One region of the Psychrobacillus sp. NPDC096623 genome, then DNA from elsewhere that is predicted to be linked to it. Evidence: riboswitches for the same ligand, from Rfam matches in the RefSeq annotation. Region 1 holds a riboswitch; the other holds the start of a gene.
What was found. Region 1 has a riboswitch for thiamine pyrophosphate ahead of thiT (energy-coupled thiamine transporter ThiT). Riboswitches for the same ligand answer to the same signal wherever they lie in the genome.
Positions count from the first base shown of each region.

Region 2: it holds a riboswitch for thiamine pyrophosphate, as region 1 does, so the genes downstream of both, ACIQX2_RS05400 (YkoF family thiamine/hydroxymethylpyrimidine-binding protein) here and thiT (energy-coupled thiamine transporter ThiT) in region 1, are expected to answer to the same signal.

Region 1 covers NZ_JBIWER010000008.1:48,704-54,393, forward strand. Annotated here, with positions in the region: gene ACIQX2_RS17665 (M3 family oligoendopeptidase) at 1-14, opposite strand, end outside; gene ACIQX2_RS17670 (tryptophan-rich sensory protein) at 170-898, shown strand; gene map (type I methionyl aminopeptidase) at 1,333-2,082, opposite strand; gene thiT (energy-coupled thiamine transporter ThiT) at 2,130-2,711, opposite strand; TPP riboswitch at 2,774-2,865, opposite strand; gene ACIQX2_RS17685 (M20 family metallopeptidase) at 2,972-4,036, shown strand; gene ACIQX2_RS17690 (magnetosome magnetite crystal formation protein family) at 4,082-4,414, shown strand; gene ACIQX2_RS17695 (SGNH/GDSL hydrolase family protein) at 4,697-5,575, opposite strand; gene ACIQX2_RS17700 (aminopeptidase) at 5,579-5,690, opposite strand, start outside.
Region 2 covers NZ_JBIWER010000002.1:133,885-139,574, forward strand. Annotated here, with positions in the region: gene ACIQX2_RS05390 (ABC transporter ATP-binding protein) at 1-836, opposite strand, end outside; gene ACIQX2_RS05395 (ECF transporter S component) at 763-1,344, opposite strand; gene ACIQX2_RS05400 (YkoF family thiamine/hydroxymethylpyrimidine-binding protein) at 1,346-1,927, opposite strand; TPP riboswitch at 2,008-2,114, opposite strand; gene ACIQX2_RS05405 (2-hydroxyacid dehydrogenase) at 2,352-3,314, shown strand; gene ACIQX2_RS05410 (ABC transporter substrate-binding protein) at 3,765-4,760, shown strand; gene ACIQX2_RS05415 (ABC transporter permease) at 4,836-5,690, shown strand, end outside.

The DNA.
Region 1 (5,690 bases):
GTTTGTTCAATCATCTAAATATTCCTCCTATATTGAAAATTATTTTAGAATTCTAGTATATCATGTTTTCTATTGCAGATTGTTCGATTTTCGTCACATAACATTCAAAATCTAATTGGTTGTAGCATTATTTCAAAGGTATACTTATTAATTAGAAGGAGGCAGATGAATGTTTAAAATAATCCTCTTAATGGTATTTTTCATCTCTACTGTAATCGTAAAATTATTATCTACTTTTCTTCCTATAAATGATCAAACTAGTGGCGAGATTTTCAAAAGACTTCCCGTATTTTTCACTCCTGCAAATTATGTATTTTATATATGGATAGCTATTTTTGCATCATTAGCATGGTGGATTTGGAATATGACGATGGATTATAAATCCTCCCGTCCCATACCCTCAAAGCGCATTCTTTTATTTGGGGTAGCCTCTATATTATATATTTTGTGTGTATATAGTTGGCATTATGAGCATTTTTTATATACTTTTGTTACACTCACACTTTTACTTGGGTGTTTGTTCATATTGTATTTAACCTATCCTTTAGATGATATAAATCGAAAAAATCGTTTACCAATCTCTTTCCTTTTGAGTTGGACATTTATCAGTTTCTTCATAAATCTATCTTATCTCCTAACGTTTTATGAATTTGATGGATTTGGAATGACAAAATCTCTTTGGGGAGTTATTTTCTTAACTATTGCGACAGCCATAGCTCTTCATTTTCGTTATCATTATTCCGACCGTCTTATGTTAGTTATTTTTATCTGGACTTTCCTTGGAGTAGCAATTCACCATAACTTTAGTCAACTACTCCTAACCACAGCCTCTCTTTTTTTAAGCTGTGTCCTGATTGTAGGTATTATATTCTTAAAGAAAAGCGCGAAAACCCTTTAAGGTCAAAACTGTTTCAAATGTTTTCGAAGGACTTTGAACAGACGTTTTGCTATATTATTACCAGTGATATTGGTTATGACAGACGTCACAACCAATATCACTTTTTTAGGTAATCTTATGGTGTTGGTCAGTTCAGCGCCATCCTACAACTTCAATAAACAGCCTTATGCATTTTTGGATAACTAGAGGAAAGATACTTTCTATTTCATAGAGGAAGCTCTCCAAGATGCAATTTCATTCGCTATTTAATTACTTTAATTAGTAAACACTTACTACTTTTCTCTTTTGTACTCCACCTCTGTAATGGAAATTTACAGTATTATTCATTCTTCAATTCCCATTCCCATTCCCAGTGTTCACGGTACATTTTTTATACTTTCTTCTTTTTTAAACAAAACGCCATCGAAAGAGTAAACTTTCGATGGCGTTTTATTTTAATCTAATTTAGTTAATAAAATAGGAGCACCTTTTGTCACAACAATTGTATGCTCAATTTGTGCTACTAATGATTTATCTGGAGTTACAAATGTCCAGCCATCTCCAGATTCCACAATATGCTCTGCTTTTTCAGAAATAAACGGTTCTACTGCTAAAACCATTCCTTCTTTTAATATGGTCGGATCCCAAGCATCATAATAATTCAAAACATGCTGAGGAGCTTCATGTAGAGATTTTCCAATACCATGTCCAGTTAGGTTCATAATAACATGCAAGCCATTATCCTTAGCTTCTCTAGCTACTGCTTTTCCAATTTGGTTCAATCGGGAACCGGCTTTAACCTTCAACATAGCCCGGTTAAACGCACTCTCTGCCACTGCACATAACTTTTCTTTCTCTTCATAACCCTCACCTACAACAAAAGAAATCCCAGTATCTGCAAAATAACCATCAAGTGACCCAGAAACATCTATATTCACTATATCGCCATCTTTAATAACTCGAGAGCCAGGCATTCCATGAGCTACTTCTTCATTTACACTAATACAAGTATAACCTGGAAAATCATATTCGCCCATTGGTCCTGAAATCGCACCATGTTCTTTAAAAAGCTTCCCACCGATTTCGTCCAGTTCTTTCGTTGTAATACCAGGTTTAGTAGAAGCCCTCATCACATCACGAATTTCTGCAACAATACGCCCTATTTTTTTTAATGCGACTAACTCTTCGTCAGTTTGTACAATCATCTTAACAAGATCCCTTCTTCACTAAATGTATTCTAATCATATCATATTTAGTGAGAATTCGGCAGTGCAAGGCGCGGAGCTTTAACAAATAAAACAGAGCAAATAAAAGCAGCTAATAAAAATACAGGTATCATATAAGTAGAATTATAGACTAAAGAATACAAGATTGGATTTTTATCACCAGCAAATTCTCCGAAAAATAGTATACCTGATGCCACATGAGCTAAGTAGCGAAGAAAAGCTGCGATAAGTGCACCAAGGACAACTGCTTTAATCATTTTCATCTTGTCTTTTTGTTCATAAGCTTGTATAAATGCAGGTCTTAGGAAGCCAGCGAATCCTGCAACCATAAATGCGATAAAATAATCTATTGCTACCTGTGCGATAACTATTTCAAATGATAATGGTGCTGCATAAAAACGACCTGTTACCACTTGTAACACACCTATTAGAAAACCCGTAGCTAGCCCAGCTACAACACCACGGCGAAAAGCCATTAAAATAACTGGTACAAGAACGAATGTTACAGATCCACCTTGTGGCATTCCAAAGCCAATCATATCTAACACATATCCTAACGCTGCAAAAATAGCAATTTCCATTAATATTAATACTCGTTGATTTTTCATGACAATCCCCTTTTTTGACCACAAAAAAACGACCCCGGGATAGACCCAGACATCGCGCGATTGTCAGTTTCCATCCACATCCCTACGCAAGTATTAACTTACAGGTTCGAAGGGTACTATCTCAGCCGCATAAGCGGCGCCCCTTGTGGTTTGAATTATTAAGTTCGAATTCATTGTAGCCCAATAAAATAACTAATGCAACCTTCTTTTATTCTTTTGTTATACTTGTAAAAATACTATATTCACAAGGGGATGTTCACATGATTGCATTATTAAAAGATTTAGTAAGAATTAAAAGTGACACAATCGAAGGAGCCAACAATGCTTTGTTATTTTGTGAAAATTGGTTACAGGAAAGAGGAATTATCACCACTGTGTTAAAGCATGAAGAAAAACTAATGCTAGTGGCTGAAATAGGTGATGGGGATGAGTGCATGATTTGGAATGGTCATGTAGATATTGTTCCAGGAAATCCTGAGCAGTTCGAGCCATTTATAGAAGGTGATTTTTTATACGGTAGAGGAACAGCTGATATGAAAGCTGGTGTCGCTGGGATGATGCAAGCGTTTTATGAGCTATCTAAGGAACCTGAAAATCTAACTAAAAAAATTCAATTACATATTGTTACGGATGAGGAAACTGACGGTGAGACTTCACAATTTTTAGTAGATCAAGGGTATACTGGTGACTTTGTTATATGTGGTGAGCCTACCCACTTAAAAATTGGCTTACAAGCAAAAGGAATTATTCAGTTTGATGTGATCCTAAAAGGAAAACCTAGCCATGGAAGTCGTCCATGGGAAGGGATAAATGCGATTGAGCAGTCATTTCTCTTTGACCAACAGCTCCGTACACTTTCTTTTTTAACTGCAAGCAATGAGTTCTATGATTATCCTTCTTTAAACTTGGCGAAAATACAAGCAGGTGAACGTTATAATGTAGTGCCTGACGAGTGCATAGTTAGCTATGATCTTCGTTACGTGCCTGGACAGGATATGCGAGGTATTATCGCGGATCTCACAAAGTTGGCAAATAAATTTCCGAAAAGTGAGCTAAAAATTCAGACGACCGCCCCTGCCGTTACAACAGAAGCGGTAAACCCTTATATAGTACGTATTGCGCAGGTCACCTCACAATTTATCGGAAAGCCTGCTGTATTATTTGGACAGCATGGAGCTGCAGATGCTCGCTTTTATGCAGAAACCGGAGCAGGTGCCATTGAATTTGGCCCGAGCGGAGGAGATTGGCATGGTGAAAAAGAGTATGTATCTATTACTTCAACTGAAACTTTCAAAAATATTTTAGTTTCCCTAGTTAGAAAATGAAATGTATAGCTTAGTTATATATAAACAGGACAGGAGTTAAAAAGATTGGATAATCCTAAAATTTTATCAGCACTTTCTTATTTCAGTGTATTGTTTGCACCATTTTTATTGCCCATAATCGTTTATTTTATATCGCAGGATTCGAATGTTAAATATCATGCAAAAAAATCGCTTATATCTCATATCATACCTGTCATCTTGTTAGTTATTTTATTCATTAGTGTCTTCTCAAGTTTTACTCCTCTTACATTAGGGTTTAATGATCAGCCTTCGTTATGGATAGCAATTGGACCGCTCCTCTTGATCGCTACTTATATGCTAGTGTATGTGATTGTAATGATTTGGAATATCGTCCAAGGCATTAAAGTATTACGGTAACGTTTATGTTTAGGTAATTGCGGGTACTTAATTATTTATATCGGAAGCCAAGGAGCGATTAGGATGAAAGTAAAAAACTTAGTTAAAACAGCAATAAAATGGGCACCAATCGTTTATCCAATAATACGCAAAGTATTTAAATCTAAAAAAAACGTACGCTAAAAAGCTGTCCTCCTGGTAGGGGACAGCTTTTTTATATTGTTGTGCTTAGCGAACCATCAGACACTTTATTCGCAACATCTAACGTCGTTTGATCAACATTAATAATATCAAAAGTCAATGCTATATTAATGCCTTCCATTCAGTTAACGAGTAGAAATTGTCCAACCCTTCTACTCTTGAAACAGGGGATTTCTGTTGTTCTTTGTTTGCATTTAATATCTGTTCAAAAGTAAGTGGATTAGGTGCTGGCAACTCACTTTGTGTTACGAATATGCCATTGTTGTATTGCGAAAAGAATGCATTTGCCATGACACGATAGCCTTCCATTGTTGGGTGTACGTCGGCGGGATTCGGTAATAGTGTCGTTGCATTTAACCCAAATGATTCCTCCACTGACACATATAGCGCTCCATTAACCTCAGACTGCGCTTTTAAAATAGCATGCAATCGATCTAACTCTCTTTTAATACCTTCCTTTTGAGATGCTCTCACATGAGGGTAGGCAAAATAATAGCCCATTACATAGATTTTTGCTTGTGGTGCTATTGTCTGTACTTCTTTAATAATTTCTTCTATATTTTTTCGAACATTATTTAACGCAAAATCAGCATTCATTTGACGATAAGCAATGGAACCATTTGCTGCATTCACTTGCACCGTTTGCAGTAAATCATTTGCTCCCGCCGAAATAGTGATTAAACTAGCGGTCTTTAAAAGTTTTTTCGCTTCTTCGGTCTGAACGCTAGCAAGAACATCCACTGTTGTATATCCAGGAAAGGCTAATGCTTTTGAATAAAAAGCAAGCTGTCCAGACTTAGTTAGCTTCTGCGCAATTAAGTCGCTGTAACCAGTATCTATAGCCCGATTCGGCGTTTGACCGGCTGCCAAGGAATCCCCAATTGCTATATAAACTTCTGATCCCTTAGCTTCTACTGTAATTGTACCAAACGAAACAACTAGCATGATTAAAGTACATAGCCATTTTTTCAAGCTGATCACCCCTTAAAAAGCCCAAGCACCTTTTGTGAATATTGGCTCCATTGTCCCATCTGCTAGTTCTCCCATAATATCCATATCACCGCTACCAATCATAAAATCTTCATGTACGAGTGAT
Region 2 (5,690 bases), on a different contig from region 1:
GTAAAGGAGGTAGGTTTTAAAAAATTCTTTGTTTCTATTTTAGTTGCTTGAAACGAAGTCTCCGGCTGCATAGAAGTCATTCTTTTTGAAAGCGCAGATACTTCCTCGCTTTCATTCAAAGGAATAATTCTATCAAAAAAATCTCCCCATAAGTCCAAACGATGTTCGATTGCAACAATCGTCAGTTTACGCTTTTGTTGTAGCTGATCTAGCCATTCAATATAATGCTTAGCAGTATAAGGATCCAAATGGGAAATTGGCTCGTCTAATAACAAAACCTCGGGTTCCATTATAAGTGCGCAAGCAGTGGCTATTTGTTGCTTTTGACCACCAGAGAGCTGTTGAATAATAGAATATCGAAATTCACTCAAATTAGTTAGTGCAAGCACTTCGGTTATTCGATTATCCATTTCTTCACGTTTCACGTGTAAATTTTCTAACGTAAAAGCGAGCTCCTCTTCCACAGTTTGCATACAAAACTGCGCATCTGGATCCTGAAAAACAGTGGCAATTCGCTGATTTATTTCCCCGGGAATGAACGAAGAACTATCCTTCCCAAAAAGCTTAATCTTACCTGCCAAGATACCATCGCAATTATCCGGGTATAATCGATTACACAAGTAAAGTAATGTCGTTTTCCCACAACCACTCGGACCAGTAATCACAACCTTGGATCCTTTCTGTACGGTAAATGAAAAGTCATTTAGAATGCACTTTTCTTCATCCGGATACCGAAAGCTTACCTGTTCAAATGAGATGACATTATGCACGAGCATCACCTTTTTTCGGACGTGCAATAGCATATCCGCGAAGCGAGCCTGTTGCAAGTAATCCATCGGCAACAGCCTTACCTCCAACGCCGGCTAGGAGTGCTCCACTTAATATACGAATGCCCAGCATTAAAGCAACATAACCGGTACTGAATACTGTGAATCCACCTAACAAATACCCATAGGCAAAACTAAATACTGAAGATCCGACACCTGCTAGTATTAGAATCCATAGATCAAAACGTTTATATCTAGTCGCAGCAAACACTGCTTCTGCACCTAACCCTTGAATGACACCAGAAAGTATCAATCTTGGACCAACAGCATTTCCTAACAATACCTCGATAGCAGCTGCAATTGTTTCAGAAATAACTGCAGCACCGGGCTTTCGGATAATATACATACAAATTATAGACACGATAAACCAAATACCAAAAATCCACTCATAAGCAATCGGTCCAATAAACCCAGCCCAAATATTACCGACATGCAGGAACAGTAGATACACAATCCCAAAGACAACCGAAAACAAAGACATAAGTACGATCTCTTTTAACTTCCATGATTTCAGCATCTTAAACACCTCCGTGAGAAGGACTATTAATACTCATAGAAACGGTCATAACCAAATGTTTATGTTCTTCTGATCGTGCGTTCGTGAATGATTCTTCGTAAAATGCAAACACATCATGAATATCTCCGTGAATGCCACTTGCATAATGCATAGATTCATTGAATACACCCTGTTCTTTAGCACGATCCACTTCACGATAAATGACGTCCATATAATCCAGGTTATTCATGGGATAGAGAGCAAATTGCGAGGAAACATATTGCTTTGTAGTATCTATGTTGGCAATTAAATCACCCTTATCTAGATACACATCCCCTGCAGAATCACCGGGGCAGCCAGCAGAAAAAGTACCAGACAGAGCAATATGCTCTCCTGTTTTAGCCGCATGTAGTGTAATTGCTTTTGCCACATTAAACACATGTACCTGTTTCCCACGAATGACCGTTGATACATCATCCGTATGCATCCACACATTCGAAGTGTCCGTTTCCTTCAAGGCACCTTTAATCACCTTAATAAAATCATTTGTCATTGGATGTAGCGAAAAACGAAATCCGATGATTGGGCTCAATCCACATTCCACTTAAAAAACCTCCCTATATTTTTTCATAAAAAAAGACCACATCCGTGAAGATGCAGCCACTTATCCAATACAATAATATTAGGGAAGTCACCGCACTTCCTCACGCAGGTATTATCCTGATCGAGTTTTAAGGGATCGGAGCAAAAAGCTCGCATCTCAGCCAAAGTGGGCACCCCTAGTGCGCAAAACGGTATGTAGTTTTTTAATATGCTCAGAGTATAACGTAGCTATTTGAAGTTGTAAATATGTTTGCAAAATTTCGTACTTTCGTCCATGCTTAATTTAACCCAACTATTTGTATAGGGAGAAACACCGGAAAGTTGGAGAGAATCACCTAAATCTAGCTGAGAATCATCCGAATGTGCGAGAGAATCACCCGAATCCACCAAACAAACACCAGAATAAATAATTTAAGGAGGAAGAAATTTTGGACAAAATATACATAACACGTAAATTACCTGAAGAAATCGTCGAACCGTTAAGAGAAAAATTTGAAGTACAAATGTGGCATAGTGAAGAAAAAGGAATGACATATGAGGAAATAAAAACAAATGCTAAGGACGCACATGCTCTTTGGACAATGCTGTCTGACAATATCGACCGTGCACTTATAGAAAGTCTACCTAATCTAAAAGTGATTAGTAATTTCGCAGTAGGCTTTAACAATATTGATATAGAAGCTGCAAAGGAACACGGTATAGTCGTAACAAACACTCCCGGTGTACTGACAGAGACAACTGCAGACCTAACATTTGCATTACTTTTAGCTACAGCTCGAAGAATAACAGAAGTTGAACAAGAAATTCGTTCAGGAAATTGGACTTCCTGGTCGCCAATGAAGTATACAGGAATGGATATTTTCGGTGCAACGCTCGGAATTGTTGGGATGGGACGGATAGGGGAAGCCGTTGCAAGACGTGCGAAAGGCTTTGACATGAATGTGTTATATCATAATCGCTCTAGAAAACTAGATGCGGAAGAAACGTATGGCTTTACTTATGCAGAATTAGACGAATTGCTAAAGCAATCTGACTTTGTGATTCTGTTAACTCCGCTGACTCCCGAAACAAAGGGACTAATAGGTGAGCGAGAACTGAATCTTATGAAGGAATCTGCAGCTATCATTAATGTTGCCCGAGGTGGCATCGTAGACGAACAAGCTCTGTATGATGCTCTTGTTTCCAAAAAGATATGGGCTGCGGGAATGGATGTATTTGAACAGGAACCTGTTCCGATCGATCATCCACTTCTTACGTTACCTAATGTAACAATGTCACCTCATATCGGCAGTGCTAGCATACGAACTCGTCTTGCTATGATGCAAATGAACGCAAAAGATATAGAAGCAGTATTAGAAAGCAGAGAACCTCAAAATCGAATTGTCTAATTTCTATGATTTTCACATGGAATTATGAGTGGTCCTATTATTCCAGGACCACTCTTTTTTTTCGCAAATAAAGTTATAGATTAAATTACCACAGATTCTCCTTCTTATTACTATAAAATTCAACAATAAATCAAAGATCGGATCAAAGTACCTGCTTAAAGTTAAAAAAACATAAAAAACACCATAAATATATAATTAATTAACAGGATGTGGGGATATTAATATTCGAGTTTCTTCAAAATCTCCCATATTTTAATGTCGATATTTGCTTCAATTAAATAAAAAATCTAGTAACATAAAAACCCTTAAAGTAGACATGTAAAAATTATGGGAATTTTGGTGGTGTAGTCCCATAAAGATTAATAGGATTAAACTTTAGAAAAAAGGGTATGTAATAGGAGGGTAGGACTAAATGTCTAATTTATTTAAATAGAGAAAAGGGGAAAAAAGATGAGAAAATTATTGTTGTTTATTTCAATGTGCACACTTTTAGTATTGGGCGCATGCAGTAGTGAATCGAGCAAAGACAGTATTGAAGTGATCAAATTTGCAGATGCAGGATGGGATAGCATTCGTGTCCACAATAGTATAGCCCAACTAATAGTTGAAGAGGGTTATGGCTATAAAACCGAAGTTACAAGTGGAACTACAGCAGCTACGTTACAATCACTTGAACAAGGTGACATCAATGTTTATATGGAAATATGGACAGATAATACAAAGGAAGTTTATGAAAAAGCAATTGATAGTGGAAAAATTGTGAAGTTAGCAACTAATTTCAATGACAATTCGCAAGGACTATATGTTCCAACTTATGTGATAGAAGGAGATGCAGAAAGAGGAATTGAAGCAGTTGCACCTGATTTAAAAACTGTACAAGACCTTGAGAAGTATCCAGAGCTTTTCCAAGATCCTGAAGATAGCACCAAAGGAAGAATAATTGGTGCACCGTCTAGTTGGGTAGTAAGTGAACACTTGGAGACGAAACTTGAAACATATGGCCTTGATGCAAAATACAATTACTTAGCACCAGGATCAGACTCTGCAATTGTAGCAGACTTAGCGGGAGCATATAAAAAGGGACAACCTTGGGTAGGGTATTACTGGTCGCCCACGTGGGTAACTGCAAGCTATGATTTAACATTGCTTGAGGATGCACCATATGATGAAGCGACTTGGGAAGAATCGAAAGGAACGGAATTCCCTCCAAATGATGTAGTTATAGCTGTTCATAAAGATTTACCAACACAAGCAAAAGATGTTACGGATTTCTTAAGCAAATATGAAACTAGTAATGAATTAACAGAAGAAGCACTGGCTTATATGAACGAAAACGAAGTAGAACCAGATGAAGCCGCACTATGGTGGATGAAAGAGCATGAAGACCTTTGGACAACATGGGTGTCTGAGGAAGCCGCAGAAAAAGTGAAAGCAGCTTTAAACTAATTCATGATTAAAGTAATCTATCCCAAAAAAGGTGAGGTGAAGGAGACTGTTCTTTTTTGATACAGTCCAAAGTGTATGACAGAATTTCCTGATGTACGAATTCCAATTGGGGATGTAGTAGAAAATTTCATAGATTTTTTAGCTATGAATTTTGATGCGTTCTTTGATTTTATCTTTGTTATTTCTTCTTCCATGATTAAGGGGCTAGAAGCTGGTCTTCTAGCGATTCCTTGGTGGATTTTTATCATTATTATTTTTCTATTAGGTTGGTATTTTACTAATTTGTATGGAGGGCTTCTTTTTGGAGCTTTTATATTTCTTATAGGCACATTCGATCTGTGGCCTGAAACAATGACCACTATTTCGATTGTATTAATATCCGTAATACTTTCACTTGTTATCGGTATTCCACTAGGTGTTGGGACCGCATTTAGTAAAACGCTGTCTACAATTATGCGACCAGTTTTAGATGCGATGCAAACAATGCCAAGCTTTGTCTATTTGATACCTGTAATTTTCTTCTTCCCACTAGGAAACGTTCCAGCAGTAATTGCTACTATCATATACGCTCTTCCTCCCGTTATTAGATTGACCGAGCTAGGAATTCGTAATGTAGATAAAGAAGTAGTTGAATCCGCACAATCATTTGGTTCTTCCACATCTCAAATGCTCATGAAAGTACAATTACCTCAAGCATTACCGACTATTATGGCTGGTGTGAACCAAACGACGATGATGGCGCTATCTATGGCAGTTGTTGGATCGATGGTAGGTGCCCAAGGTCTTGGAGAACGTGTACTATATGCGATTAATCGAATCGATATTTCGCTTGGATTTGAAGCAGGAATAAGTATCGTATTTTTAGCAATTATTATTGATCGAATTACCGGTGGAATTGCAAACCGCCTTCAGAAACATAGGAGGGATGCA